Regions from separate parts of the Pantoea allii genome, predicted to be linked through region 3. Evidence: predicted binding sites of a transcription regulator. Region 3 holds the regulator's gene; each other region holds the start of a gene.
What was found. The regulator Fur, encoded in region 3, represses iron uptake genes when iron is present. The targets are predictions, from matches to a motif close to ATAATAATGAGAACNACTATCAA.
Positions count from the first base shown of each region.

Region 1: the regulator Fur is predicted to act here: its motif matches at 4,868-4,890, upstream of efeU (iron uptake transporter permease EfeU).
Region 2: the regulator Fur is predicted to act here: its motif matches at 3,734-3,756, upstream of feoA (ferrous iron transporter A).
Region 4: the regulator Fur is predicted to act here: its motif matches at 3,214-3,236, upstream of exbB (tol-pal system-associated acyl-CoA thioesterase).

Region 1 is NZ_CP125958.1:2,043,220-2,050,665, reverse strand. Features, by position in the region: gene QNH99_RS09705 (acyl-CoA dehydrogenase family protein) at 1-95, shown strand, start outside; gene phoH (phosphate starvation-inducible protein PhoH) at 163-951, opposite strand; gene efeB (iron uptake transporter deferrochelatase/peroxidase subunit) at 1,529-2,815, opposite strand; gene efeO (iron uptake system protein EfeO) at 2,818-3,939, opposite strand; gene efeU (iron uptake transporter permease EfeU) at 3,989-4,816, opposite strand; gene putP (sodium/proline symporter PutP) at 5,009-6,493, opposite strand; gene putA (trifunctional transcriptional regulator/proline dehydrogenase/L-glutamate gamma-semialdehyde dehydrogenase) at 6,936-7,446, shown strand, end outside.
Region 2 is NZ_CP125958.1:4,211,051-4,218,496, forward strand. Features, by position in the region: gene QNH99_RS19795 (glycosyltransferase family 2 protein) at 1-272, opposite strand, end outside; gene feoB (Fe(2+) transporter permease subunit FeoB) at 1,152-3,473, opposite strand; gene feoA (ferrous iron transporter A) at 3,473-3,697, opposite strand; gene cspA (transcription antiterminator/RNA stability regulator CspE) at 4,124-4,336, shown strand; gene QNH99_RS19815 (methyl-accepting chemotaxis protein) at 4,902-6,563, shown strand; gene QNH99_RS19820 (endo-1,4-beta-xylanase) at 6,665-7,446, opposite strand, start outside.
Region 3 is NZ_CP125958.1:3,332,543-3,339,988, forward strand. Features, by position in the region: gene pgm (phosphoglucomutase (alpha-D-glucose-1,6-bisphosphate-dependent)) at 1-273, opposite strand, end outside; gene seqA (replication initiation negative regulator SeqA) at 299-850, opposite strand; gene ybfF (esterase) at 1,103-1,867, shown strand; gene ybfE (LexA regulated protein) at 2,034-2,309, shown strand; gene fldA (flavodoxin FldA) at 2,441-2,971, shown strand; gene fur (ferric iron uptake transcriptional regulator) at 3,306-3,749, shown strand; gene QNH99_RS15805 (hypothetical protein) at 3,810-4,205, opposite strand; gene glnS (glutamine--tRNA ligase) at 4,438-6,105, opposite strand; gene nagE (N-acetylglucosamine-specific PTS transporter subunit IIBC) at 6,257-7,446, opposite strand, start outside.
Region 4 is NZ_CP125958.1:804,595-812,040, forward strand. Features, by position in the region: gene malI (Mal regulon transcriptional regulator MalI) at 1-843, opposite strand, end outside; gene QNH99_RS03990 (PTS transporter subunit EIIC) at 910-2,412, opposite strand; gene exbB (tol-pal system-associated acyl-CoA thioesterase) at 3,320-4,045, shown strand; gene exbD (TonB system transport protein ExbD) at 4,051-4,473, shown strand; gene QNH99_RS04005 (MFS transporter) at 4,794-6,116, shown strand; gene QNH99_RS04010 (spore coat U domain-containing protein) at 6,113-7,087, opposite strand; gene QNH99_RS04015 (fimbria/pilus outer membrane usher protein) at 7,084-7,446, opposite strand, start outside.

The DNA of each region.
Region 1 (7,446 bases), 1.3 Mb from region 3:
ATAATCCAGTGATCTACAAGAGCCGCAACGTGGGTGACTGGGAGGTAAACCAACGTGATCCGACCTTTATCTGGCAGATTGGTGGCGGCGAATAACGCGCCGGGCGAATATAAAAAACCCGGCCGAAGCCGGGTTTTGGTCGCTACATGGCTCAATCGAACGCTAGCTGTAAGCATGCAAAGTGCGCTGACACAGCGCGGAACGCACGCAATCCCCTTTGCCGAAACGGACAATGCCCACCATCTCGTCCTCTTCGAAACGCGCCAGCGCGTCTGCGAGACCAGAAGGCACCCCAGCGGGCAAATCGCACTGGGTTATATCGCCGTTAACAATCACCGTGACATTTTCGCCAAGGCGGGTCAGAAACATTTTCATCTGCGCAGCTGTCACGTTCTGCGCTTCATCCAGAATCACAACCGCATTTTCAAAAGTACGACCACGCATATAAGCAAAGGGAGCGATTTCGACTTTGCCGATTTCGGGCCGCAGACAATATTGCATAAAGGATGCGCCAAGACGTTTAACCAGAATGTCGTAAACCGGGCGGAAATAAGGGGCGAACTTTTCTGAGATATCCCCGGGAAGGAATCCCAGATCTTCATCCGCCTGCAGCACCGGGCGCGTAACGATAATCCTGTCGATATCCTTATGAATCAGGGCCTCTGCCGCTTTCGCAGCACTAATCCAGGTTTTGCCGCAGCCCGCTTCACCGGTGGCGAAGATAAGCTGTTTTGATTCTATGGCGTTAAGATAGTGCGCCTGAGCTTCATTTCGGGCTTCAATCGGTGCCCGGTCACGCACATCGCGCGCCATGCCAATCGAGTCCAACCCACCCATTTGCACCAGCGAAGTGACCGATTCTTCTTCACGCTGACGATGACTGCGGGAGTCATTACGAAGCACTCGTCTTGCTTCTCGACGCGCTTTGATCACTGCTTTCTGTCTTCCCATAGTGGCACCTTACAGTTGGTTTCATTTCCCGCTCAGGCAACAAGCCCGATGCGATTACGTGAACGCTTTAGAGGTTTCAGTTGGCTTCCTTTAGAGCCGTGACAGGCCATGACGATTGATATCCGGCAGCAAAACAGCCTTGCCGTTTACCGGTAAAAAAGGAATGAGGTTGAAGAGAGAAAACACGTTGAGGTGTAAAAGCGATTGAGGAAGAAAGGTCCTCACGGGAAAGTGCGATATTGTTTACTGCTGTACGGCTGTAAAAACATCTATCCATGCGCGAACTCCAGTGTGAGACATCAACACGCCCGATTACGCTTTCATAGTAAAGTGAACCATCTTATTGGTATTTTGCAACAGTATTTTCACTTTAATGAAAAATAAATATTCAACCGACCGTTAACACTGACCTTACTTAAATTAAATTACGCTTGTATTACAGCGTGTTAGTTTATTTGTCGTCAGGTGAACAAACGTTAAAAACGGAGCGCTAAAAAACAGGCTGGAGAGGAAAACGGCCAGGCGAGGAGACGGCATCCTGTGCTGTCACACACAACATGCCGTGACTAAAATTTAATCAACTCTCGAGTAAGGACTGGCCTAAATAATGTTTTTCACTGATAACGCCAGGTAATACAAAAAAGTACCCCCCGCCAAACGGACGTATATACTCTTCCAGCGCCTCACCATTCAGACGATTTTGTACGGTAAGAAAGCCTAATTCTAAATCATGCTGATAACAAACAAACAGCAATCCCATTTCCAACTGGCCCGACGCTGAAATACCCGCTGAATAGCTGTATCCACGGCGCAGCATCAAACTGCTTTCGGTTGCTGCGGTGCGTGGGTTCGCCAGACGAATATGCGCATCCAGCGCAATAATGTCGCCATCAGGGTCCTTGCGATAATCCGGCACGTCGTGCTCGTTCTGCATGCCCAGCGGTGCACCACTCAGTTTCTCTCGGCCGAAAATCGTTTGTTGCTCACCTAATGGCGTGCGATCCCACATTTCAACATGAAAGCGGATCAACCTTACGGCCTGATAACTGCCGTGACGCGCCCACTCAGGTTCGGCCTGTTCTTCCGTTACCCACAGCAGCTTATCCATCAACGCCGTGTTATGCGTGTCCGGGTTAGCCGTGCCGTCTTTGAAGCCCAGCAGATTGATCGGCGTTTCTTTGCCTGCGCTGCGTGCGGCGTGATCGGAAATAAACCCCTCCCGACGCCAGCGAATGCCTAACAGATCGGGCGTGTGTTTGACCACATCACGCAGCGCATGAATCACCGTGTCCTGGGTGTTCGCACAGATTTGCAGCAGCAGATCGCCGTGGCACTGATTTGCATCCAACGCGTCGTTAGGAAAACGCGTCATTGTCTGCAGTTTCACCGGTTTCAGCGCTGACAGGCCAAACCGCGCATCAAACAGCGAGTGGCCGACCGAAACAGTCATGGTCAGATTATCCGGGGCAATCTCTGCCCCGAGAATGCCTGAGTCGAGCGGCGGCAACTGCGGGTTGGTCACTGCGGGTGCCATGCCGCCCCGGGTCAGAAAGGCGATGCGCTGCGTCAGCAACCGGAACAAACGCTGCAGTTCCTGCTTGTCGCTGGTCAGCACATCGAACGCCACCAGCATCATCGACGCCTGCTGCGGCGTCGTAATGCCAGCCTGGTGCACGCCATAAAACGGCTGCGTCTGCTGGCGCGCGTTCGGCGTCACTGTGCCCGGCGAAAAGCTGTCGGGATTCTCGGCGGCCCCGGCATGAAACGGGCATCCGGCACTGACGGCCGCCGCGCCACCGAGCATCCCCAGGCCTTTCAAGAGACGGCGACGCGATGGCTGGGTCAACTCCTGATCCTTATCCATGATTAATCCAGGCCTAAGGTGCCACGCAGCAGGGAAAGATCTTCAGCCAGGGCGGTGATCGGGCCCTTCAACGCGGTGCGGTCGGCAGGCGTCAGTTTTTCGTAAGATTCATACCCCTGACCGCTGCGGTATTTATCCAGGATCGCGTCAACTTTAGCGAAATTCGCATCCACTTTCGCCAGAAGCTGGGGATTCGCCTGCTTCAGAACAGGACGCAACAGCTCGACAATTTTTTGCGCGCCATCGACGTTAGCCCGGAAATCCCACAAGTCGGTGCGGCTGTACCGATCTTCCTCTCCAGAGATTTTGCTGGAGGCCACTTCTTCGATAAGCCCCGCCGCGCCACCGACCACTTTTGCCGGTGGGAAGGCCAGCTCGCTGACGCGTTTTTGCAGATCGTGCACATCGTTGTTCAACTGTTCGGCATAGCCCGCCATATCTTTGGTGCTGTTATCAGCAAACAGGGCTTTTTCCAGACGGTGGAAACCGGTGAATTTCGGATCTTGCGCTTTTTTCTCATAATCATCTTCACGGGCGTCGATGCGACCATCCAGATCGGAGAACAGCTCAGCGATGGGTTCTATACGTTCATAGTGCTGGCGCGTCGGCGCAAACAGCGCTTTGGCTTTTTCTACATCCCCGGCTTTCACCGCGTCAGTAAAGGCCTGGGTGCCCGTCACCAACTGATTCACTTCATCAGTCACATAGGCTTTATAAGCGTTGATCGGGCCGGCCAGTTGCATCAGTTCGGTCTTCCCTTTCTGCGCACTTTTGCCGCCGCTGCCCTGCACAATCAACTTACCTTTCGGGTTGGTCAGCAGGCCACAGGTCATTTCATATTCACCAGCTTCGAGATTGGCGGTCAGTTTTTGACTGAAACCCGGTGCAATATTTTCGCGCTCCTCAACCACCATCACACCTTTGAGGATTTCCCATTCCAGCGCTTTTTGACTGTTATTTTTGATTAAAAACTGAGTCTTACCCGCCTGAACCATCAGCGACATAGGCTCGCACTGCTTGTCAGTGACACTCACGCTAACCTGTGGGATCGCGGCGGCCAGCGTAGAACCGGAAACCGCCAGCAGCGAAGCCAGCACCGCATTACGGCGAAAACGCATCATCATATTTTTCCCTATAAAGTCAGAGGCGCGGCGAACGCGCCAGGTAAACGCGTTAGCGCGCAGCGGCTGAGGTTTCAGCGCGTGCAGGCATAACAAACAGTAATAACGCGGGAATCAAATAAAGCAGCCAGACGGCCACCTCACTGATGCTGGGGGCTTCCTGATAGCCCAGAATGCCCTCCAGCAGCGTGCCAAACAGCGAGTGCGTCGATAAGGTATTACTCATATCGAACGCCACCTGCTGAAAATGGTTCCACAGACCAGCCTCATGAAAGGCGCGGATAGCGCCTGCCGCCAGCCCTGCAGCAACGAACAGAATGAAAATACTGGTCCAACGGAAAAAGTGCGCCATGTTGAGGCGCACGCCGCCCCAGTAGATCGCCATGCCCAGCAACACGGCAGTGGCTAACCCAAGCAGAGCACCTAGCGGCGGTGCGTAACCCACATCCTGCGTGAAGGCGGCCAGCAAAAAGAACACCGATTCCAGCCCTTCTCGCGCCACGGCCAGGAAGACCATCAGGACCAGCGCCAGACCGCCCCCGGCGGATTTCTGTAAGGCCTGATCAACCGCCTGCTCAAGTTCCCGTTTGATATTGCGCGCTACCCGGCGCATCCAGAACACCATAGAGGTCAGGATGACGACCGCAACCACCGCCACGATACCTTCAAACAGCTCTTGCTGTTTCTGAGGAAACTCGCCCGTGGTCTGGTTAATAAAGATGCCCAACGCCAGGCAAAGCGCGGCGGCAATAAACACGCCCGCCCACATGGCCGGAAACCATTGTGTGCGCTGCGTCCGTTTCAGGTAGCTGGCGATGAGGCTGACAATAAGTGCCGCCTCCAGACCTTCACGCAGCATGATGAGAAAAGGAACAAACATCGCCAACCTCTTAAATGTTAAGCAGCGTCAATAAGACGTAAATTTACGTAAAAACGAACGATACCGATTATCATTACCACTCAGAAAAAAACAAGTTCCTTGGTGAAATAATTTCGTAACTGTCTGTGCCAAATGGCAGGCAAAAAAAAGCCCGCCCTCAATAAGGCAGGCTTTTTCAACGCATAACGCGATTTATTTGGTCAGGAATTCAGCCTCGGCAGCCTCAAAGCGTTCGACGGCCTGCGCTGAGGGTTCACGACTCGCCAGGCTAAAGATCACGATGGCGATACTCGCAAAGATAAAGCCCGGAATGATTTCATACAGTCCCAGCCAGCCATACTGTTTCCACACCAGCACCGTTACCGCCCCCACAATCATGCCCGCCAGCGCACCGTTGCGGTTCATGCGTTTCCAGCATACACCAAACAGGACCACCGGCCCGAATGCCGCGCCAAATCCGGCCCATGCATAGCTGACCAGGCCTAAAACCCGGTTCTCCGGGTTAGACGCCAGTGCGATAGCAATTAATGCCACCAACAGCACCATCAGACGGCCGACCCATACCAGCTCTTTCTGACTCGCATTTTTGCGTAAAAAGCCTTTGTAGAGATCTTCCGTCAGCGCACTGGAACAGACCAGCAGCTGACAGCTGAGCGTGGACATGACCGCCGCCAGAATCGCGGAAAGTAAGATGCCCGCAATCCAGGGATTAAACAGGATGCGCGCCAGCTCAATAAACACACGTTCGCCATTCTGCGAAACGCCTGCGGCCTGAGAAGGGTTGTTCTGGAAATAGGCGATACCGAAGAAACCGACGGCTACCGCACCTGCCAGACAGAGAATCATCCAGGTCATACCGATACGGCGCGCGGTGCGAATAGATCGATGTGAGTCCGCCGCCATAAAACGCGCCAGAATATGGGGCTGACCAAAATAGCCCAGGCCCCAGCCCAATAACGACAGCACGGCAACCACATTCAGCCCTTTAAACATATCCAGGTTTTCAGCGCCTTTGGCCTGAATAACCGCCACGGAATCGCTCCAGCCACCCACGGCAATCACCACGAAAACAGGCGTCAGAATCAGCGCGAAAATCATCAGGCTGGCCTGGACCGTATCCGTCCAACTCACGGCCAGGAATCCGCCCACCAGCGTATAGAGAATCGTGGCGGCCGCACCGGCCCACAAAGCCGTGGCGTAATCCATCCCGAAGGTACTTTCAAACAGGCGAGCGCCCGCAACCACACCTGACGCGCAGTAGATGGTGAAAAACACCAGGATCACCACCGCAGAAATCACCCGCAAAATTTTGCTGCGATCTTCAAAGCGGCTGGTAAAGAAGTCTGGCAGCGTCAGGGCGTTATCATGGTGCTCTGTCTGGACACGTAACCGCCCCGCCACGATTTTCCAGTTAAACCATGCCCCGATAATCAGGCCAATAGCGATCCAGCTTTCAGAGATACCGGAAAGAAAAATGGCACCGGGCAATCCCATCAACAACCATCCACTCATATCAGAGGCACCGGCTGACAGCGCGGTTACGACACTGCCCAGACTGCGGCCACCCAATATATAGTCGTCGAAGTTTTTGGTTGAGCGCCAGGCGATAAAACCGATGAGCACCATCCCGAGGATATAAATTAAAAAGGTCACCAACATTGGCGTACTTACTGTCATTTGTTTCTCCGTTATTATCCGATCTCTTAAGAGAAATCTTTTTCCTGAACCATCGGAACGTGACGGCGTCAGGGTAGTACCGCATCAAGAGAAAGCGATTTCCCTTAAGGCGCGGTATCCTGCCGTAAAGGCACGGCGCACACAATGCATTTAACACATCCGTCACATTGGTTTCACCTCCCAAGCCTTTTTAAATGTTCACAGGTTGCGCCCGCTCACAGTTAAGTTGCACCTTTGCATCCCTTTCAGCCTTTATCTTGAATGGGGTTGCAACATTGGCGAGTTTCTTGCAGCAAGATTTGTGCCGCTTTTAAATGTTAATAATGAAAGGGGTTTCAAAGTGTGCAACTGAGGTCACATTTAACACGGTTGCACAAAGTTGCAACATGGGTAATAGTGCAGCCCATGCTCTGGTCAAAACCGTTTTAAGGAAGAGAAAATCATGGGAACAACCACCATGGGGGTGAAGCTGGATGAAGCCACCCGCAGCCGCATTAAACTGGCGGCACAGAAAATTGATCGCACGCCGCACTGGCTGATTAAACAGGCGATCTTTAATTATCTGACCCAGTTAGAAGCGGGTGAGACGGTGGAAGAGATTCCATTGCAGCTGAGCGATGCGGCCGCCGATGAGCTTGCCCCGGAAGAGATGGTTCAGCCCTTCCTTGAATTCGCAGAAAACATTCTGCCTCAGTCGGTTGCCCGCTCGGCGGTGACCGCCGCGTGGCGTCGTCCAGAGACCGATGCCGTTCCCATGTTGCTTGAGCAAGCCCGTCTTCCGGCCGCGCTGGCAGAAAAAACCCATCAACTGGCGTACGCGCTGGCCGACAAACTGAGGCACCAAAAAGGGGCAACCGGCCGCGCCGGCATGGTGCAGAGCCTGCTGCAGGAGTTCTCCCTCTCCTCTCAGGAAGGCGTAGCGTTAATGTGCCTGGCCGAAGCCTTGTTACGTA
Region 2 (7,446 bases), 880 kb from region 3:
ATAAATGTACCGCGTGCGGCGTCCAGTCCGCAGTTACGCGCCGAAGAAACACCGCCATTGGGCTTATTGATAATCAATACCCCAGGATAATTCTGGTATTTATTCATCAGCTCAAGTGAATTATCGCTGGACCCATCATTCACCAGAATCACCTGGCAGCGCTCAGCCTGAGGCTGCTTAAGAATACTCTCAACACAACGTTCAATAAATGCCGCACCGTTATAAACAGGCACAATAAATGACACTAAAGGGACTTGTTGATCGTTATTCATATAACCTCTGGTGTGACATATTTATTAAAGTGAAATACAAAAGAGAGTGCCAGTTAGTCCCAAAAATTTTTATTTGTACAAATTTTTCGCTACTCTAAATCAGTCGTATGTATGCACATCGTCAATTTTTGTATCAAAATGTTTACCCTGTTTTATCGCGAGTAAAAATTAAATAAAAACAATAAATTAACAGATAAACTAAGAGTATTCTGTAATTTACATCGCCGCTAAAATGGCCTTTAAAAATAAACAGAAAACAGGGGGGAATACTCTACTCAGATGCGGATCGCTTTCGCAATAAGCAGGCTCTGCAAACAGCGTTGAAACGCGAACGCCAGGCAGTATTTATCATCATCACAAGGCGGGAATGCCGCAGTGCAGGCCCATTAATAAGAATATCCTTATAATAAGGATTTCATGGCTGCAAAATACCTTTACCTAAAAACACGCAAAGTCTACTAAAAAGAAATATATAAACCAGAAGAAGCCATTGTGTTTAATTTACGTTTAAGTTTATTGCGTCGAAGTTTATGGATATCTTTCCGTGTTAACGATTCCTGATATTGATATAAGGAATACGCTTTTCTGCATAAGCCGCACAATGATGAAAGCATTTTTCTCGCCACGCGCATCTGGCTCAGTGCCCTGGGTGCCCAAAACCACGCCAGGGAACAATGCGGATTTTACCTCTGTGGTGAATACAGGCTGATTGCCGACACCACCTGGCTTTGCTGGCCGGTAAGCGCTCAGCGTGTTTTTAGTTCACAGCGATATTCGCCCGGCGTTTGCCCGCGCGCATCGCCTCGCGTCATCCTGTCAATAAGGTCAACCGCCAGCGATGCGGGTTCAAGGCATCCGGCGGTATCAAATATAAAGAATCTAGCGGCGATGCCGTTGCCCGGTGCAGGTGTGGCAGCCGCCACATCCCCGCGCCGTTGTCGTGCCAGTAAAAGGCACCGTCTTTACGCGCCCGCTAAACCGTCGCAGCAGAACAAACACCACGCTGTTCACCATCACCACGCTGATAAGACAAAGCGAACTCAACCCCGGATGATGGTGGAAACTGACGCTCTGATAAAACAGCGTGGCAACGGAATACGCCACGTTTAAGCCCCAGAAAAACGAAAAGAGCATCCAGTTTCTTCCTGCCTCGCGGGCAATCGCACCCATAACCGACACGCAAGGGACATAGAGCAGCACAAAGATGAGGTAGCTGTAAGCGGCAAAGCCATTGCCAAACTTCGCACTCATCACGCCCATCTGGCTGGCGCTGATCTCGCTGTCTCCTTTGCTGGCTTCAATGGGGTTTGCCAGCGCGGTGAGGCTAAATGCCGCTTTCAGGCTGTCGCCGGTTGCGGTCAGCGCATCACCCAGTTCGCCCAGCAGATCAAAGTGCTGCGGGTCGAAGTCACCGCTTTGCACATCTTCACCGACATAGAGACTGTTCAGGGTTCCGACCACCACTTCCTTTGCCATAATGCCGGTGACCAGCCCCACGGTAGCCTGCCAGTTGTCCGGGGTGACACCGATTGGCCGCAGCGCAGGCGTCACGATCTTGCTGGCAGAAGCCAACGCAGACGCGTTGATATTGTCCACCGTCGAGCCGTTAAACGAAAAGCTGCTCAGCAGCCCGATAACCATGCTGACCAGAATAATGACCCGCCCGGCCCGTATGATAAACATTTTCAGCCGCTGCCAGGTCTGGATCAGCAGGCTTTTCAGATGAGGCCGGTGGTAGACGGGCAGCTCCATAATAAACGGAGAAGCCTCGCCGCGTAGCAGCGTGTTTTTCAGGATGAGCCCGGTGACAATGGCAACAACAATGCCCAGTACATACAGGGAAAAGACCAGGCTGGCGCTGTAAGCCCCAAAGAACGTCGCCGCGAACACGGCGAAAATCGCCAGGCGAGCGCCGCAGGACATAAAGGGCGCAATCAGCACGGTGAGTAAGCGCTCACGGGGTGTATCCAGGGTGCGGGCGCCCATCACAGAGGGGACATTGCAGCCAAAGCCGACGATTAAGGGAACAAAGGATTTACCGGGTAAGCCCAGCGACTGCATCAGGCGATCGATAACAAACGCCGCACGCGCCATATAACCGGAGTCCTCCAGAAACGACAGGAACAGATACATCAGCCCTATCTGAGGCAGAATCGGCAGCACCGTATTGATGCCAGCACCGATTCCCTGCGCCAGAAACACGGTCAGCCAGTCGGGAAAATGAAAGGTATAGCCGAGCCATTGCGTTCCATGGATAAACAGCGCCACCGAGCCGCCGTCAAATATCGGTTGTAGTGCGGCACCGATATTAATCGACAGTACGAACATCAGGTACATCACGCCCAGGAAAACCGGCACACCTGACCATCGGTTGAGCACGATGTTGTCCAGCCTTTCGGTCAGTGCGCCGGGCATTGACTGCTGAATATTACTGACGGCGGCACAGAGGGCGCTGATAGCCTGATAACGGCAATCGGCGATGACCATTGCTGGATCACCACCGGCTTCCTGGGCAATCTCGGCCAAATGTGGCACGACTGCGGGACAAACCTGGCGGCTGTTGATATCGCCTTCCAGCAGCTGTAACGCCAGCCAGCGCTGTTTTTGCACATGGATATCATCAGGCATCATGGCGCGCAGACGTAAAATCGCTGCCTCAATAGCGGGCGGATAAACCACCGGCAGTGGCGCTATCGCTTTGTGCCAGCCATCAATGGCGGCTTTGAGATGAGCGAGTCCTTCGGCACGCGTGGACGTCAGCGTAACGACCGGGCAGCCCAGCCGGGCTGAGAGCGCGGCGACATCGATGTGGATATGTCTGCTGGCCGCAATATCCTGCATATTCAGCGCCACAATGCAGGGAACACCCAGCTCCAGCAGTTGAAACGTCAGGAAAAGATGGCTCTCCAGGTTCGAGCTGTCGACCACATTCACAATCAGGTCGGCACGATCGTCGAACAGGTAGCGACAGGCAATGCTCTCATCAATAGAGCCATCCGCCGACAGCGTGGTGAGCGAACGGGTGCCGGGCAGATCAACCAGCCGCACATCCGCCGTTGCCGTAAAAAACTGCCCTTCTTTACGTTCGACAGTGACGCCAGCCCAGTTCCCTACTCGCTGCCGCGCGCCGGTAAGCTGGTTAAACAAGGTGGTTTTGCCCGTATTGGGATTACCAATCAGGCCAAGGGTCAAGGTTTTCATCAGTCTATTTCTTCAAGCATCACGGCAGCCAGATCCCGCTGCCTTACCGCAAGGTTGACGCGGCGCGTACGGATTTGCACCGGATCGCCCAACGGCGCTACGCGAACCACCTCAATCAACGTGCCGGGCAGCATTCCCATGGTTAGCAGCTTTTGCCGCCAGGCGGGATGAATGGAATGTTGGTATCCCCCAATACGATAGGTCGTGCGTGGTTTTATTTGCATAGCCTTATTCGATCCAGTAACAACAGAACGCAAATTATACAAATGATAACTATTCTTGTTTCTTGATCTGGATGGGGAGAAACGCAAGGAAACGCAGAAAGGGTTGTAACGACTTACCGCAAGGCGAAAACCCCAGACCGGCGGCGGCCGGGATAAACAGCTGTCCGGGGTTTCGAACCGGCTGTCTGGCCTTTATGACTTAAATAAAATTAAACCTTGCTTAATAAGTTCAACCGCTATAGTGTAGCGACATCGGTTTGGAATACAGACCTTATGAAAGCAGTTTTAGTAAAGCAGTCCTCAGTTCAAGCGTCATTCCCAGATGCCCTTCTTCATGAGCCTCCTCCTAAGTGCCCAATAAGTAAAATCTGCAAAACAGGCCATCTTCGTCACCTTGTGTGGCTCAAAAATGAAAAGGACACCTCTATGTCGACTAAAATGACTGGTTTAGTAAAATGGTTTAACGCTGATAAAGGCTTCGGCTTTATTTCTCCTCAGGACGGAAGCAAAGATGTATTCGTACATTTCTCTGCTATCCAGAGCAGCGATTTTAAAACTTTAGATGAAGGCCAGAAAGTGGAGTTCTCAATCGAGAACGGCCCTAAAGGTCCTTCAGCTGGCAATGTTGTTGCACTGTAACAACTGACGCCCTCACGACCGCTTACGATAGCGATGATGGCAACAGCCTGAGCAGTTAAGTCGTTGTGAAAAAAACCCGCCTTGTGCGGGTTTTTTAATGCCTGTCATAAACTGCATTCGCCCTCGCGGCAGCCTTGCAGAATATTTTTCGCCCTCCACTGCGCCATAAAGTCTGACATCCGCTAACCTCTGCATCGCTTGCACGAATAACGCCAGTGAGAGAAAAGCGCCGACCATCACGTTTTCATTCTTATTATTTCAAAGCGTTATTATATTCACGTGAAAATACAGGCATCTGTTGTGCAAAATAACGACGCATGGGCACAACCCGTGGACCTTTTTATTATTGTCAGATCACAATAATGTATCTGATGGTACATTTTAGCCACGCTGCCTTTTATCATTGAGGCGATGTCCCCCAAGGGCTCGCGAACATCTTCTCTTTTCAGAAAAGCCGCTTTTATTTCTTAGTTACTGTCATAGATCACATTATTTACCGCGTCACTATTAAGCTAATCATTTTAATACCGATAAACCTGTATCACCTTTTACCGGGATTACTGCAATGCTTAAAAACCTTAAAATCACGACGGGTATTGTTGCCGTGTTATTTCTATTTAGTGCGCTATTGACCATTACGGGCTTTCTTTTCTATTCCTCTGTCAGCCAGGCTGGTCGCAATTTTTCGCACACGGAACAACTTACGCTGCAACAACAACAACTCAGCGACAGCGTGCAGACGCTGATCAAGACGCGCGTGACGATCAGTCGCGTGGCGATCCGCTTTCTTAAAAACCAGAAAGATCCCGCATCACTGGCGTCTATTGCCAAACTGCTGGAGGTGGCGAAGCAGTCCGCCGATAAAGCTGATGAGTATTTCCAGGCTTATAAGACTGCACCCGCATTACCGGGTCAGCATGCTGAGGTGACAAAAAATGTTGAGGCGGCTTACACCAAGATGCACGAGACAATGCTCGCCTCAGTAGACTTTCTGAAAAATAATAATTATCAGGGTTACGGGAATCTTGATGCGCAGGAAGCTCAGGATAATCTGGATAAGGCTTATCAGACATGGCGCAGTGCCAACTACCAGTTAATGAAGCAGATCGCCGCTGAAAACGATAGCAACTACAGCAATATGCTGTGGACGTTGCTGATTATCGCGATCATTGCCCTTGTCACCGTTGCCACTGTTTGGGGCGGTCTGAGAACCCTGCTGCTGAAACCGCTGAGCATGGCCACTGATTACATGCGTGCTATCTCTGCCGGTGACCTGACCCAGGAAATCGCCTGTGAGAGTCAAAATGAAACCGGCAGACTGCTTCGCCAGCTTGAAGAGATGCGCAGTGCGCTGGTTGTCACCATCCGCTCTGTGGATGATGCCACGCAGTCCATTTTTACCGGCGCGGCAGAAGTTTCTGCCGGCAGTACCGATCTCTCCTCGCGTACCGAACAACAGGCGGCAGCCCTTGAGGAAACCGCAGCCAGCATGGAGCAGCTCACCTCAACGGTAAAACTGAACGCGGAAAATGCTCAGCAGGCAACCACCATGGCGAAAGATGCCTCCGTAATGGCCTCGCAGGGTGGGCAAATCGTCGCGAAGGTGATTGCCAACATTGAACAGATAAGTGAAAGCTCAAAACAGATCGCCAGTATTATTGGCATTATTGACAGCATCGCCTTCCAGACCAATATCCTGGCGCTTAACGCCGCAGTGGAAGCCGCGCGTGCCGGCGAACAGGGACGAGGTTTTGCTGTGGTGGCCGGTGAAGTGCGTTCTCTGGCCGGTCGCAGCGCCAGTGCGGCCCAGGAAATACGCACGCTGATTGACCAGTCCACGCAGCGCGTAAACAGTGGTTCGACGCACGCCTCAGAAGCAGGCGATGTGATGGGCAGTATTGTGAATTCCGTTAACAGCGTTACGCAGCTCATGGCAGAGATTGCCTCCGCCTCGGCCGAGCAAACGCGCGGCATTGAGCAGGTGAGTAAAGCGGTGTCTGAAATGGATGGCGTCACGCAGCAAAACGCCGCGCTGGTTGAAGAGTCGGCCAGTGCCGCTGCCTCGCTAGAGGATCAGGCAACGCAGTTACGCCAGTCGGTAGCGGTGTTTAACACAGGCAGAACCCCGGCCGCAGGTCAGAATGTGCTGCGTAAGCCATCGCTGAAGAAGCCTTTAGCGGAGAGCACTAGCGCTGGCCTGTCAGCAGAAAACTGGCAGTCCTTCTGATTGCTTAACCGCAGAGCAAGGTTCCGCTCTGCGGTTAAGCCTCTCATAAGATGATGGAGATGACGCCGCTGCGTTATCGCCAGTGGATAGCCGCACGCGCGTCACTCGTGTTGAAGTGATTCGCGCAGCACATGAAGCGCCGCCCAACTGGCCTCTTTAATGCTGCCGTCTTTACCAAACAGCAGTGGCCCGGTCGCCAGCGCGTCCCCCGCCTTCGGTGTCGCAGCCGTGCGGTGCGGCGTGTCCCAAACGCCCCAGGTTAAAATAGCGGCAACGCCCGCCTCCAGAACCAGCGAAAGATAGCGTTTATACAGACCGGCAACCGCCATCGGTCGGCGCTCCATCGGCACGCTGCTGTCATCCACGTCCAGTTCGGTGATGTACACCTTCAGGCCAAGCGATTTCACGTCGCGAATAAATGCCGCCAGCCCCGGCCCAAAAGCGGGATGGGGACCGGCTTTGAGATGAGACTGGATGCCGAGCGCGCCAATCGGAATATGTCTGGACTGTAAGTCGCGCAGCATCGCCAGTACCGCCGCCCGTTTTCGCTGCCCATTGGCATCGTCGCTTTCAAGCCCGTAATCGTTGTAGCAGATTACCGCATGGGGATCGGCCTGATGCAGCGCCTCGCAGGCAATATCCATATAACGCGTACCAAGCCGCTGATACCAGAAACTGTTGCGCCATCCGCCGGGTTGTCCATCGGAGGGATTGATGATTTCGTTAGCCACGTCCCAACTTTGTATCTGCCCACGATAGCGGCCCGCAACGGTGGAAATATGCTGCCTCAGCACCTTTTCCAGTTCGGTCGGATCGGCAATATCCTGAACCCAGCCAGGAAGGGCGCGATGCCAGCAGAACGTGTGCCCGCGAAGCAATATCC
Region 3 (7,446 bases):
AGAAAGCGCATGCGTGTCTTTGCCTACATAGCACGGACCGGTAATCCCGTTCTTGCTACGCTCTTCCGCAATCGCCTGGGCAATCGCCAGAATGTGCTTTTCGTTAAAGCTGTGGCGTCCTGCGCTACCGCGATGGCCTGATGTGCCAAATTTCACCGCATGTTCTGGGTTCGCCACATCGGGCTGCAGGACATAATATTGTGAAGTTAATTGTGCAACGTTAATCAAATCGCTCTGCTGGGCAGGCTGCCCGGCACGGGGGTGATTGGCCATTGGCGCTTCTCCCTGACGCTTCAGTTTAAATGGTGCCGCAAACTTTCTCTGTCAGTTCCGAAGGGAACTGCATCGACAGCATGATGTGTTCGACCATGCTGCGTTTACGACCGGTATTGGTATTGGTGATGACCCAGTACGGCGTGCCGGGCACGTGCTTCGGCTTAGTATGGGTACCGCCTTGTAGCAGCGTGTGTTCATCGCCCGCGAAATAGATGCGCGTGCGGCCCTGCAGCGACGTTGTCGCCTCGGCAAACGCCGCCGTATCCAGACGATAGAGCGTTGACAAGATTAGCATAAAGCGATTAACCGCCCGCTTCTGCTCAGCATATTCATCAGAAAGCAGTAATTCACGCACCGCACGCACACGATCCTGGGGACGCGATTCATTACCCGCCGACTGTGCCGCTTTTGAGGGTGCCGATGCGCCAACAGGCTGCGCGTCAGTCACAGTCGCTGACTGACCGGCCGTGAACTTCAGCATACGGCGCAGAATATCGGATGCACTTTCGCCAATATGTTGCGTGTGGCTGGCAATATAACGGTAGAGCTCTTCGTCAACTTCGATCGTTTTCATCTTATTCCGTACGGTTTTTTTGCTCACGACAGAACCAGCGATTTTCTGAAAATCCCGACGTGCTCGCAGGCATTTCAGAAAGGGGGCAGGTTCTAACATGAAGATTATAAAGTTAAATTCAGACAGGCTGATAGCATTCAAACGGTTTATGGGCAAAAGTCAGAATATGTCCTAATGCCGCTGGAAGCAGCGCGCCTGAAAAGGTGAAACCATGATAACCTAAGCTCAGGTCTCACACTTAAGAACTTTGCTATGATTTTGAATGCCCGTCTGCAAACTGAACAATCTCCTGCTGATTCCACGCCTGTCCTGCTTATTCACGGTCTGTTTGGCAGTCTCGATAACCTTGGCATACTGGCCCGTGGGCTTAAAGACGATCGCCCCTTGATTCAGGTTGATGTGCGTAATCATGGGTTATCGCCGCGCGCTGACGAGATGAACTACACTGTCATGGCGCAGGATATGCTGGACACACTGGATGCGCAGGGGATCGCTCAGGTATCAGTCATCGGTCACTCCATGGGCGGTAAAATTGCCATGACGATGAGCGCACTGGCACCGGAGCGCATAGAACAGATGGTGATGATCGATATCGCCCCGGTTGACTACCAGACACGTCGGCACGATGAGATCTTTGCCGCTATCCGTGCGGTCACGGCGGCGGGCGTCACCCTGCGCAGTGAAGCCGCAGAGGTCATGCGTACGCACATCCATGAAGACGGCGTGATTCAGTTCATCCTGAAATCCTTCAGCAACGGCGAATGGCGTTTTAATGTGCCAGTATTGTGGGACAACTATGCGTTGATCGCCGGCTGGCAAGACGTGCCGGCCTGGCCCCATCCTGCGCTGTTTATTCGCGGTGGCGATTCGCCCTATCTGGATAACCAGTACCGTGATGCGATACTCCGGCAGTTTCCCTCCGCCCATGCGCATGTTATCGGCGGTGCCGGGCACTGGGTGCACGCTGAAAAACCGGATGCGGTTTTACGCAGTATTCGACGCTTTTTTGCACTTTAAAACGGCTTAACTGGCTGTAAAAGTTTAAGATTGGCGTCCGTGGTTAGCCTGGAGTATGATGGCGCGCTAAATTTTTGCCGTGGGGCAACTTACCCGCGGGAAGAGTCAATAATTTAATCTGCGCAGCGGAAACGCCTCGTTCGCGCCCATTCAGTTGTATTAAGTCATGGCAAAAGAACACACTGACCGCACCACGCTCGATCTGTTCGCTAACGAGCGTCGCCCTGGTCGCCCCAAAACCAGTCCGCTCACGCGCGATGAACAACTGCGTATCAACAAACGCAATCAACTGAAACGTGACAAAGGGCGCGGGCTTCGCCGTGTCGAACTCAAAATGAACAGCGACGCGGTGGAAGCGCTGAACATGCTGGCTGAACAGCGTAATCTCAGCCGCAGCGAATTAATTGAACAAATGCTGTTGGCACAGCTCAAACTGGACTAATGCGCGTAAACCGCACACAGAAACAAATGTCGCGGCTTTACACGTTCCGCCCGTTTGCCCGGTCTGCTATTATTTGCTGAATAGGCTTCGGCATTCATTCTATCATCAGGATTTAAGAGGTTATTTTACCCATGGCAATCGTAGGCATCTTCTTTGGCAGCGATACCGGTAACACCGAAAACATTGCAAAAATGATCCAGAAACAACTGGGTAAAGACGTTGCAGAAGTTCACGACATCGCGAAAAGCACTAAAGAAGACTTAGAAGCCTTTGACATCCTGCTGCTGGGCATTCCCACCTGGTACTATGGCGAAGCACAGTGCGACTGGGATGACTTCTTCCCTACTCTGGAAGAGATCGACTTCAACGGTAAGCTGGTTGCGCTGTTTGGCTGTGGCGATCAGGAAGACTACGCAGAATACTTCTGTGACGCCATGGGCACCATTCGTGACATTATCGAACCTAACGGTGCCATCATCGTGGGTCACTGGCCGACCGAGGGCTACCATTTCGAAGCCTCAAAAGGTCTGGCAGACGATAACCATTTCCTTGGCCTGGCCATTGACGAAGATCGTCAGCCAGAGCTGACCAACGAACGCGTTGAGAAATGGGTGAAGCAGATTTTTGATGAGCTGCAGCTGAAAGAAATTATTGAAGCCTGATCGCGCTGAGCTCAGTGTGGACGCAGGTTCACACTGGGCGAATGTCTTTTCCTATAAAAATAATAGCTACATTTTTGTAACTTTCCCCATTTAATCTGTAGAATACCCGCATCGATCATCTGCTTATTTCCCTGGAACTGAGATGACAAAACGCGAAATGCCAGCATCCGCTCTCCATGCCATGTGCAGCGAACATCGCCGCTGGCGCACCGCAGGAGCATCGGTTTTCATTTCAGCGCATCAGTTCTATAATGAGACGCAAATGAGAATGGCGGTCGATCGACATACAGGCTACGTGCCACAAGAGTGACTAAAGTAACAGGACAATATCCGCATGACTGACAACAATACCGCATTAAAGAAGGCTGGCCTGAAAGTCACATTGCCCAGACTTAAAATTCTGGAAGTGCTTCAGGAACCTGCATGCCATCACGTCAGCGCGGAAGATCTGTATAAACGCCTGCTCGACATGGGCGAAGAGATCGGACTGGCCACGGTTTACCGTGTCCTTAACCAGTTCGATGATGCAGGCATCGTAACCCGCCATAACTTTGAAGGCGGTAAATCGGTGTTTGAGCTGACACAGCAGCACCATCACGATCACTTGATCTGCCTGGATTGCGGTAAAGTGATTGAGTTTAGTGATGAATCCATTGAGACGCGTCAGCGTGAGATCGCGACGCGTCACGGTATTAAGCTCACCAACCACAGCCTGTACCTGTACGGTCACTGTGCACTGGGCGACTGCCGTGAAGACGAAACACTGCACGACAAATAACCTCTTTCCGTTTTGAAGTAAAAAAGCCGATGCTTGCATCGGCTTTTTTATGCCTGAATGTCAGGCCACCAGCGTTTCCTGCAGATAGCGCCAGCGAGGAACAGAGGTGGTGCAATCCAGAATCGCCAGCGAGATACGGCTTTTGTTTTCTCCGTTCATCATTTGCAATTCACGGTACTGAATCGTCACTTCGTTGGCATGCTCAGAAAGAATCACGTGTTCGCTGGTCGCAATGCGCATCCCCTCCCTTGCCCCCTGCAATCGACGAAACAGATCTTCAACTTCATTCAGATTAAGCTGCTTTCCCTGCGGCGTGACCATGCGAAAGTCAGGATGAAAGTGAGAGAGCAGCAGGTGAAAGCTGTCGCCACTGGCATAACGATGATTAAAAATATGTTCAATGAGCTGATGCAACACGATAACGCTGTGTTTAGCTTCCTGTGCGAAAACCGTCATTTTTTCCTTTTAAACCCGCAAACTGAGACTTCAGAGGGTTAGCGTACCTGAAAAAAAAGAATTAACATCTGGAAATTTATTAAAAAAATTAAACTGAGAGCGGTTCCACAAAAATAAAATTAATGACTGTTGATGTGCTCAGAAGAAATGTCGGCGTTAAAAAAAATATCCATAACAAAAAAGGGCGATAAGTCGCCCTTTTGATTATCCCGTAATGAAAATGACGCGTCGGTTATTCGCCGATTTTCGTCCAGGTATCGCGTAAACCGACGGTACGGTTAAACACTAACTGCGCCGGCGTGGAATACAGGCTGTCGGCACAGAAATAGCCTTCACGCTCGAACTGGTAAGGTGCACTGGCTGCCGCGTCACGCAGGCCGGGCTCAACAAAACCTTGTTTGATTTCCAGCGAATCCGGATTGATTGTGGTCAGAAAATCGTCTGCCGCACCGGGATTGGGCACGCTAAACAGGCGATCGTAGAGACGAAACTCTGCAGGCAGCGCATGTTCAGCAGAAACCCAATGGATAACGCCTTTAACTTTACGGCCGTCAGCCGGATCTTTACTCAGCGTATCCACATCACAGGTGCAATAGATGCAGGTAATATTGCCCTCTTCATCTTTTGCAACGCGCTCAGCACGGATCACGTAGGCATTACGCAGGCGAACCTCTTTACCCAGAACCAGGCGTTTATATTGCTTGTTCGCCTCTTCACGGAAATCGGCCCGATCGATCCAAATCTCACGGCTGAATGGCACGTCACGTGTACCCATTTCAGGTTTGTTCGGATGGTTAGGCATGCTGAGCACTTCGTTATGACCCGCAGGCAGGTTTTCCAGCACCAGCTTCACCGGCTCCAACACCGCCATCGCACGTGGTGCATTTTCATTGAGATCGTCGCGGATACAGGATTCCAGCGAGGCCATTTCAACAATGTTGTCCTGCTTGGTGATGCCAATACGGCGACAAAATTCACGAATCGAAGCCGCGGTATAACCACGGCGACGCAGGCCGGATACCGTTAACATACGCGGATCGTCCCAGCCTTCCACATGCTTTTCACTGACCAGTTGCGTGAGTTTGCGTTTTGACATCACGGCATATTCCAGATTCAGACGCGAAAATTCGTACTGACGCGGATGAACCGGAATCGTGATGTTATCGAGCACCCAGTCATACAGGCGGCGGTTATCCTGGAATTCCAGCGTACATAGCGAATGCGTAATGCCTTCCAGCGCATCGGAAATACAGTGGGTAAAGTCGTACATCGGGTAGATGCACCACTTGTTGCCGGTTTGATGATGTTCGGCAAACTTAATACGGTACAGCACCGGATCGCGCATGACGATAAAACTTGAGGCCATGTCGATCTTTGCACGCAGACAGGCTTTGCCTTCTGCAAATTCACCGTTGCGCATCTTTTCAAACAGGGCGAGGTTTTCTTCCACGCTGCGATCGCGGTAAGGGCTGTTTTTGCCCGGTGCGGTTAAGGTGCCACGGTATTCACGGATTTCTTCCGGGGTCAGTTCATCTACGTAGGCCAGGCCTTTGCCAATCAGTTCCACCGCATAGTGGTAAAGCTGATCAAAATAGTCAGATGAATAACGAACGTCGCCGCTCCATGTAAAACCCAACCACTGCACGTCGCGCTTGATGGATTCAACAAATTCCATATCCTCTTTAACCGGATTGGTATCGTCAAAACGCAGATTGCACTCACCTTGATAATCTTGAGCAATTCCAAAATTCAGGCAGATTGATTTAGCATGACCGATGTGCAGATAACCATTTGGCTCTGGCGGGAAACGGGTGTGCACAGTGCTGTGCTTCCCGCTTGCCAGATCCTCGTCAATAATCTGACGAATAAAGTTAGTTGGGCGGGCTTCAGCCTCACTCATCTCAAAATCCTCAACGCGTAGAATGGGTGGTTTATACCACGTAATATCCGGGTATGATCCACAAAGCGTTGCAGAGAAACAACCGTTTGTTGGGCGTTTAAAATAAAAAAGGCAGGAATCGCTTCCTGCCTTTTGTTGTGGATACAGCGAATTAGCCTTTTATTTCATACAGCGGCGTTTCGCCTGCTACGACCTGGCCCTGGGTCAACAGCGTCAAACCCGAGAAGTCTTCGATATTACTGACCACCACCGGACTGATCATCGAGCGGGCATTCGCATTAAGGTAGTCAAGATCCATCTCCAGTACCGGCTGGCCTGCCGTCACCTGAGCGCCCTCTTCCACTAAACGGGTAAAGCCCTGACCGCCGAGCGCAACGGTATCCAGCCCCATGTGCACCACGATTTCTACGCCGTTTTCGCTTTCCAGACAAAAAGCGTGGTTGGTGTTGAAGATTTTCACCACCGTGCCCGCAATCGGGGCAACGACGCGCTTATCGCTCGGTTTGATCGCTACACCGTCGCCGACCGCTTTGCTGGCGAAGGCGTCATCCGGTACGGCATCCAACAACACGACTTCACCGCTCACGGGCGCCACTAAGGTCGCGATAACGCGTTTTTCGCTGTTCAGTACGGCCTGCGGTTTCACGTCGCTGGTCGCTGCTGGCGCGCTGGCGCTACTGGCTGCTGCCGCCGCGACCGGACCTTTCACCAGCACTTTTTTCATCGCCATGGCAATGCTTTCCGCCTGCGTACCCACGATAATCTGGACACTCTGCTTGTTCAGGCGGATTACACCTGATGCGCCAAGGCGTTTTGCCACGCCTTCATTGACCTGGCTGGCATCCTTCACATTCAGGCGCAAACGAGTAATACAGGCATCAATAGCGGTTAAGTTTTCTGAACCGCCCACCGCACCGATATAACGACGCGCCAGCGATTCGGTCGCACTTTCGCCATTATCGGTGGTGTCGACATTCACGTCATAACCATCGGTTTCATCCCCGGCAACCGCCAGCTCGCGGCCAGGCGTCATCAGATTGAATTTTTTGATGGTGAAACGGAACACAACGTAATAGATGACGAAGAACACCAGACCTTGCGGAATCAGCATGTACCAGTGGGTTGCCAGTGGGTTCCGGGTAGACAGCACCAAATCCACCAGCCCCGCGCTGAAGCCAAAGCCCGCAATCCAATGCATGCTGGCCGCAATAAACACGGAAATGCCTGTCAGCACGGCATGAATCACATACAGCACGGGTGCAACGAACATAAAGGAGAATTCCAGCGGCTCGGTAATACCGGTAAAGAACGCGGCGAAGGCCGCAGCCAGCATAATACTCC
Region 4 (7,446 bases), 2.0 Mb from region 3:
AAAGCCCACCAGCGCGACCTGTTGGGTCAGGAACACATCCTTACCCACGGTGCGTCCCGTATGATGAATCCCTGAAATCGCCCCAATGATCGCATCCGGCGAGTGACAGAGCAGGGCGGTAATGGTGTTGTTCTGCTCCAGTAACTGGCGAGTGGCATAAGCGGCGGCCTGGGTATCGGCCCGACAGGAGGGCGTAAACCCTTCCCGCAGCGCCAGCCCGTGCTGGGTCAGGGCACTGCGAAACCCGAGTAAGCGCTGTTGCCGGATCAGATCCCCTTCAATCCCGCCAATGTAAGCAATATTGCGATGACCGCGTTCTATCAGATAGCGCGTCGCCAGGTGCGCGGCCTGGCGGTTATCACGCATCACCAGATTGCACTTCTCTGCCAGCAGCGACTGCGATACCACCACCAGCGGCAAAGGGCAGTGCAGGAGTTGCTCGGGCAGGCTGGCGTTTCGCGTGTTTGACGCCAGATAGACGACCCCGGCGACGCCCTGCTGTTTAAACGAAAGCAGGCAGCGTGCCAGTGATTCGTCGTCGTCAGTGGGCTGGCCCAGAAACACCAGGTAGCCCTGCTTTTCAAGCTGCTGAACAATGCTTGCCATCACCTTGACAGAGAAACTGTCGCTGAAATCGCGCAGAATCAAACCGATAAGGTTAGAGGTACTGGCGCGCAGATTCGCCGCGGCCACATTTTGCACATAGTCGAGCGCATCAATGGCGGCGTGAACTTTCCTGATGGTGGCATCGGATATTTTTCCTTTCTGACGCAGCACCAGTGAAACGGTCGAAACCGAAACACCGGCATGTTTAGCAACGTCAGTAATGCTGACTCTCTTCAAACCTGCTCCCTGACATTCACGTCATCCGCCTGATACCGCTTTGCCCGTCGCCTGCAGAAACGCAGGTCAGGATTTGCCCACCATCCCGGACAGCGTCTGGGCAATAAACTGCGCTCTGGCACCAAAAATAATTTGTATTCCGTTATCGCCGACAAAAACCACGCCGCGCGCGCCAAGGTTATTAAGCCCTTCACGGTCGACCTCATTGCTGTTGGCCACTTCAAGCCGAAGGCGCGTAATGCAGGCGCCCACCGCGCTGATATTCTGCTCGCCGCCCAGCAGAACCATAATGTCGCTTGCCAGCTCTGCATCGGTTTTATCATCGGTCGTGGCCGTCACATCGGTTCGTCCCGGCGTTTTTACATTAAACCGGCGTATCACGAAGCGGAAGGTGAAATAATAAATCAATGCCATCGGCACGCCTACGATAACGGCACTGAGATAGTGAGTCTGATAACCGTTAAGAGAGGGCACAATGCCAAAGGTAATGTAGTCAATCATTCCGGCCGAAAAGGACTTCGCGATATGAGCATACAGCAGGTACATGGTCATATACGCCAGGCCTGCCATGATGGCATTAAAGACATACAGCAGGGGCGCGACAAAGATAAAGGTAAATTCTACCGGCTCGGTGATCCCGGTTAAAAAGCAGGTCAGCGCCGCCGAAAACAGGATACCGAAGGCGATCTTTTTGTTTTTCGTATGGGCTTCGTGATACATCGCCAGACAGGCGGCGGGCAGCGCGAACAGCATCAGCGGGTACTCACCTTGCATAAACTTGCCCGCATTTTGGTAGGTGTTGCTGCTAAAGGATTTCACGCCCTCTTCCAGCATCTTGAACCAGATGGTTTGATCGCCATGGATCACCTGGCCGCTTTTGGTCACGTAATCGCCAAAGGAGTACCAAAACGAAGGATACCAGATATGGTGCAGGCCAAGCGGTATCAGGGCGCGTTCGACCAGTCCGAAAATAAAGGTTGAGGCCGCCTGATTATCACCGTTAACGATAACCGACAGCGCATCAATCCCTGCCTGAATATGTTGCCAGACATACGGCATCAGCAGGCCAAGCAGGAAGGATAAAAACGCGGTGGCAATGGCGACAAAACGCTTACCGGAAAAGAAACCGAGAAATTCCGGGAGCTGCAGGGTATGGAAGCGGTTATAGCACCAGGCGGCCAGAATACCGCAGATAAGTCCACCAAACACACCCATCTGCAACGTCGGAATGCCGACGACCATGGCATATTTTCCGCCCTGAGCCGCCATTTCCGGCGTGATATGCAACATAGTGCCGATGGTAATATTGGTCACAAAGACGGAAACCGCGGCAGAGAGCGCGGCGATACCGGACTCGGAGGCCAGCCCTACCGCGGAGCCGATAGCAAACAGCATCGGCAGGTTATCGAAAATCACCCCGCCGGCATTCATCATCAGCGGCAACTCAAATTTATTACCAAATGCCAGTAGCAAGCCAGCGGCAGGCAGCAACGAAATGGGCAGCATGAGCGCCCGGCCAATCATTGATAGTTTTGATAACGACTTAACAAATCCTGAGAGCAGTCTCATGCCAGGTTTCCCCAATGTTGCGCTGTTATTAGCGTTTTTATAGTAGGTAGAACGTTTTAGTAGAACGTTCTACTCATCCTGCTGCAGGGGGATTTTGGCCGCAACATAATTTTTACATTCACCGAAACGAAAAACTTATTTTATGAGATTGATCGCTATTAGCCGTTTTGGCGCATCTGGAGGCGGTAAAAATGCTGGGTTAACTGAGCAACCTCTGCTCAGGGTGTCAGCCAAAAGCCAAAAGCCCCGTGGTCTCGACAGCCACGCCATCTGTGTGTAACGCGGCACGAAGCATATTGTCTGGGCCTGGTGGCCTGGTAAAATTAACTCGCCGCCGCAGCCCAAAGCCCTGCGTTATTTCCTTGCAGGCCGTTATGTCGCCTGGGTGTGCGCGGATGGCTATAACGAGGGAACCTCCACTTCAGACCATCAATGGCAGAGCTGCTACCACGTATTCCAGCAGAGCGATGCGGCGAGGTCGGGCACCGGCACACTCACGTTGACCGTTGACCGTTGACAGGTGAAACAGGGTTTGATGAAACCGGCGGCAATAAGGCGAAGTGGACAGGGGCTATCGTTCCTGTGCTAAAAACACAGTGCCTTGTGGTGAAAGCTGACGTATGGGGCGAGATGGAAAAGAGCGCCGTGGGCCTGTGAACCGCTCGCCTGAAGCACTGGCGGCTCAGGCGTAATGCAGGCCATCCCAATACGAGCGTAATAAAGCCAGCGCGTACAGGCCCTGAGACTAAGCGTCCTTTTTCCAGTGCTGGCTCCATAGCCTGGAGGCGCGGTAGATTGTAAATACTAATGAGAACCACTATCAATTCGATTGATTTTTGCTATCATCTGCACTTATTCCGCATCCTGAATATGAAGTTGGAGAAGCCGCGTGGTAGCCAGTGATTTAATGCAAGCAGACCTTTCCGTATGGGGCATGTACCAGCATGCTGATATCGTGGTGAAGGTCGTCATGATTGGTCTGTTATTGGCCTCTGTTGTGACCTGGGCCATTTTCTTCGGTAAGTATGCTGAGCTGAGCGCGGCCAAACGACGCCTGAAACGTGAACAGCTGGCATTGGGTGAAGCCCGCAACCTGAATGATGCCGCGCGCGCCGCCCAGCAGTTTAAAACCACCAGCCACAGTGCGGTGCTCCTTAACGACGCGCAAAACGAGTTGGAACTTTCTGCAGGCGTTGAAGACACGGCCGGAATCAAAGATCGTACCGCTTTCCGGCTCGAACGTCGCGTCGCTGCTTTCTGCCGACACGCTGGCCGCGGCAATGGTTTCCTGGCAACGATTGGTTCCGTCGCGCCGTTTATCGGTTTGTTCGGCACGGTCTGGGGCATCATGAACAGCTTTATTGGTATCGCCAAAACCCAAACGACCAATCTAGCCGTTGTTGCCCCCGGCATCGCTGAAGCCTTACTGGCGACCGCGATCGGTCTGGTGGCCGCGATTCCGGCGGTGGTGATATACAACGTGTTTGCCCGCATGATCGCCAACTACAAAGCCTCGTTAGGGGATGTTGCTGCGCAAATTATGCTGCTGCAAAGCCGCGATATCGACCTGGGAAACCTGGCACAGCCTGAAGCCAACCGTCCTGCCGCCGCGCAAAAACTGCGTGTAGGGTAAGCGTTATGGCAATGCGATTAAACGACCCGTCCGAAACCGATGGTGAAATGCACGAAATCAACGTCACGCCGTTTATTGACGTGATGCTGGTGCTACTCATCATCTTCATGGTCGCGGCGCCGCTGGCGACCGTTGATGTCCGTGTGAATCTCCCGGCGTCCACCAGTGCGCCTCAGCCGCGCCCGGAAAAACCGGTTTACCTCTCTATCAAAGCCGACAAGCAGCTCTATGTCGGCAACGAGGCGGTAAATAATGCGTCGCTGATTAACGTGCTGACGCAGCAGACGCAAGGCAAGAAAGACACCACGATTTTCTTCCAGGCCGACAAGTCTGTGGATTATGAAACGCTGATGAGCGTTATGGATGAACTGCGCACGGCCGGTTATTTAAAAATCGGTTTAATGGGAATGGAAACGGTCAAGAAGTGATGAATCAGGCGGGGTAAACCCGGTTAAGCCGCAAGCCTTGACCCTTTTTCACTTCTCAGATGCAGTTAATACGCTTACCTGTCCCCACATCTTAAGCCCTCCTCAAAAAGCGCTCACTCTGTAGCGCTTTTTTTGTCTCTGCTTTTTTGCAGAATCTTCGATAGCCTTTTGTCAGTCAACGCAGGCAGATATGCTGCTGTAGCTCTTCTGTTAATTTCTTGTTACGGAAACTCACGAGTTTGTAAAGTGCAATGGTGATCAATGTCACATTAATCTGGCTTCTGGCAGGCTAAAACGGATAAAAAACCAAGGAAGCCGTGATGAGCCATAGTGAAACTTTACAAAAGCCGCCCAAGAGCGCGGCCAGAACCATTTTCAACGTTACCAGTGGTAACTTCCTTGAAATGTACGACTTCATGGTATTTGGCTATTACGCGACCGCGATAGCCAAAACCTTCTTCCCCGGTGACGATCCCTTCTCTTCATTAATGCTGACGTTGATGACCTTCGGCGCAGGTTTCCTGATGCGCCCGCTGGGGGCGATTATTCTGGGGGCTTACATTGACCACCATGGTCGTCGCAAAGGGTTGCTGTTAACGCTCGGCCTGATGGCAGTGGGTACGCTCACCATTGCGCTGGTACCGGGTTATGCCACGCTTGGCGCGGCGGCACCGGTCCTGATTCTGCTGGGTCGTCTGCTGCAGGGCTTTTCAGCCGGCGTGGAGTTAGGCGGTGTGTCCGTGTATCTGGCCGAAGTGGCCCCAAAAGGACGCAAAGGGTTCTTTGTGAGCTGGCAATCGGGCAGTCAGCAGATCGCCGTGATTTTTGCTGCGCTGCTGGGTCTGGCGCTGAACCATCTGCTTTCCCATGATGAAGTGACCGAGTGGGGCTGGCGTATTCCCTTTGTGGTGGGCTGCCTGATCGTGCCATTCCTGTTCTATATCCGCCGTATGCTGGAAGAAACCGACGCCTTCAGCCAACGTAAACATCACCCGGCGATGACAGAAATTATGCGTTCGGTTGCCAGCAACTGGGCACTGGTACTGGCGGGCATGTTGATGGTCGTCACCACGACCGTGATGTTCTATATGATTACCGCCTTTACGCCAACCTTTGGCAAAACGGTGTTGATGATGAGCGACAAGCAGGCGTTTATGGTGACGCTGTTCGTGGGCATTTCCAACCTGTTCTGGCTACCGGTGATGGGCGCGCTGTCCGATCGCGTCGGTCGTCGCCCCCTGTTGCTGACGTTTACCGTGCTGATGATTGCCACGGCCTGGCCCGTACTGCACTGGATGGTGGGGTCGCCGAGCTTTGCCCATCTGCTGGAGGCGGAATTATGGCTCTCCTTCCTGTACGCCAGCTACAACGGTGCCATGGTGGTTTATCTGGCGGAAATTATGCCGGCAGAAGTGCGCGCCGCCGGTTTCTCCATGGCCTACAGCCTGGCAACCGCGCTGTTTGGCGGCTTCACGCCAGCGGTGTCGAGTTATCTGATTCACGCCACGGGTGATAAGGCGATGCCGGGCGTATGGCTGACCTTTGCGGCCATTTGTGGGCTGATTGGCACCTTGCTGATTGGTCGAATGGTCAAACAGTACCGCGCGCGCCATGGCGGCACGCCGGTCAGCGCCGCACTTTAAAAGGCAATATCGACCACCACGCTGTCGCTGTAGTTGCCCGCAGGCGGCGTGTTTTGGGTGGTGAGGACGCGCGCAGTGTAGTTAAAGCTGCGCGTCAGTCCATCGGTGCTGACGGTATTCGCCGCCGCACTGCCAACGCGTTCTGTCCCGCTCGGTCCCCAACGATCGCTACTGGTTCCTTTGTAGATTTCGTAACTCAGAAGGTTCGTGCCGCTCGCCATATTGCGCACGCTGCCTGACGTGTTGTTGCCATTGCTTAAGCCCACCGTGTAGGTACTGCCTTTACTGCATAATACATTGATGGTTTGCGAAACCGCCCCAAAACTGGCGACCAGCGGTGCACTCCCAAAGCTGATATTCGGTGCGGTAATCGCGGTGCAGTCGTTAGTCAGGACAACCGTCACGGTAATGGGAATGACCCCGTTGCCGGTCTGCGGGGTCAGGCAAGCGCCCAGGGCGGAAAGGCTGGTGCAAACGTTATAGGTGACGGCCATGTTCAGCGTCAGCGTATAGCTGCCCGCCGCCACGGTTTGCCCGGCGACGGTGCGTAAATAGACGGGAATCGCAAAGTTCAGGCTGCCCAGTAACCCCGCCAGATTAATCAACGTCGCCGAGCTATAGACAAAAGCCGACCCGCCAATCGTGAGTTCATTGGCGCAGGCGCTGTCGGTACACAGCCGTACCGGAATATTGTCGCTGCCGGTATCGCCGCTTCGTTTGAGCGTACCGCGCGTGCCGTTGGTGTTGCTGGCGCTGGTCAACTGAAACGTAATCTGGTTATTACCCAGCAGGGTCAGGGCCGTGCCCGATCCGCAGTTGACGTTAGCGTTGGTGGAGGTGGAACTGACGCTGGTATTTGCAACAAAGGTCGTTTCTGTGCCAAAGCTGGCGCTGGAGGCAGGCAGGGCACAGGCTGCATAACCCAGCGAGGGCAACAACAGCAGGCAAAGGAGTAGCATCAGGTTTTTCATGGCGTCATTCCGGCGGTAGCGTTATCAGGATTGGGCACCGGTGCACCTTTGGGCAGCGGCGGTAGGGGGCAGGTCAGCGGCCCGTAGGTTTTTAATGCCTGCGGTTGACCGCCAGGCAGTGTCAGATCGGTTTCACAGGTTCGGCCATCGGGGGCGATGACCTTGATAGGGTTGTGCTCGCTGAGGTCGTCCAGCCAGGCGATGCCGTCCCAGCCAACGTAGCCGGTTGCCTGTCCCGGACGGATCACCTGGCTGGATACCGGCAGCGGCTGGTTATTGCCGTCAAACAGAATCACGCTGGCGGCGCGTAAACGTTCAACCGGAAAATCCAGTAAAAATCCACTCTGACGCTTCACGGC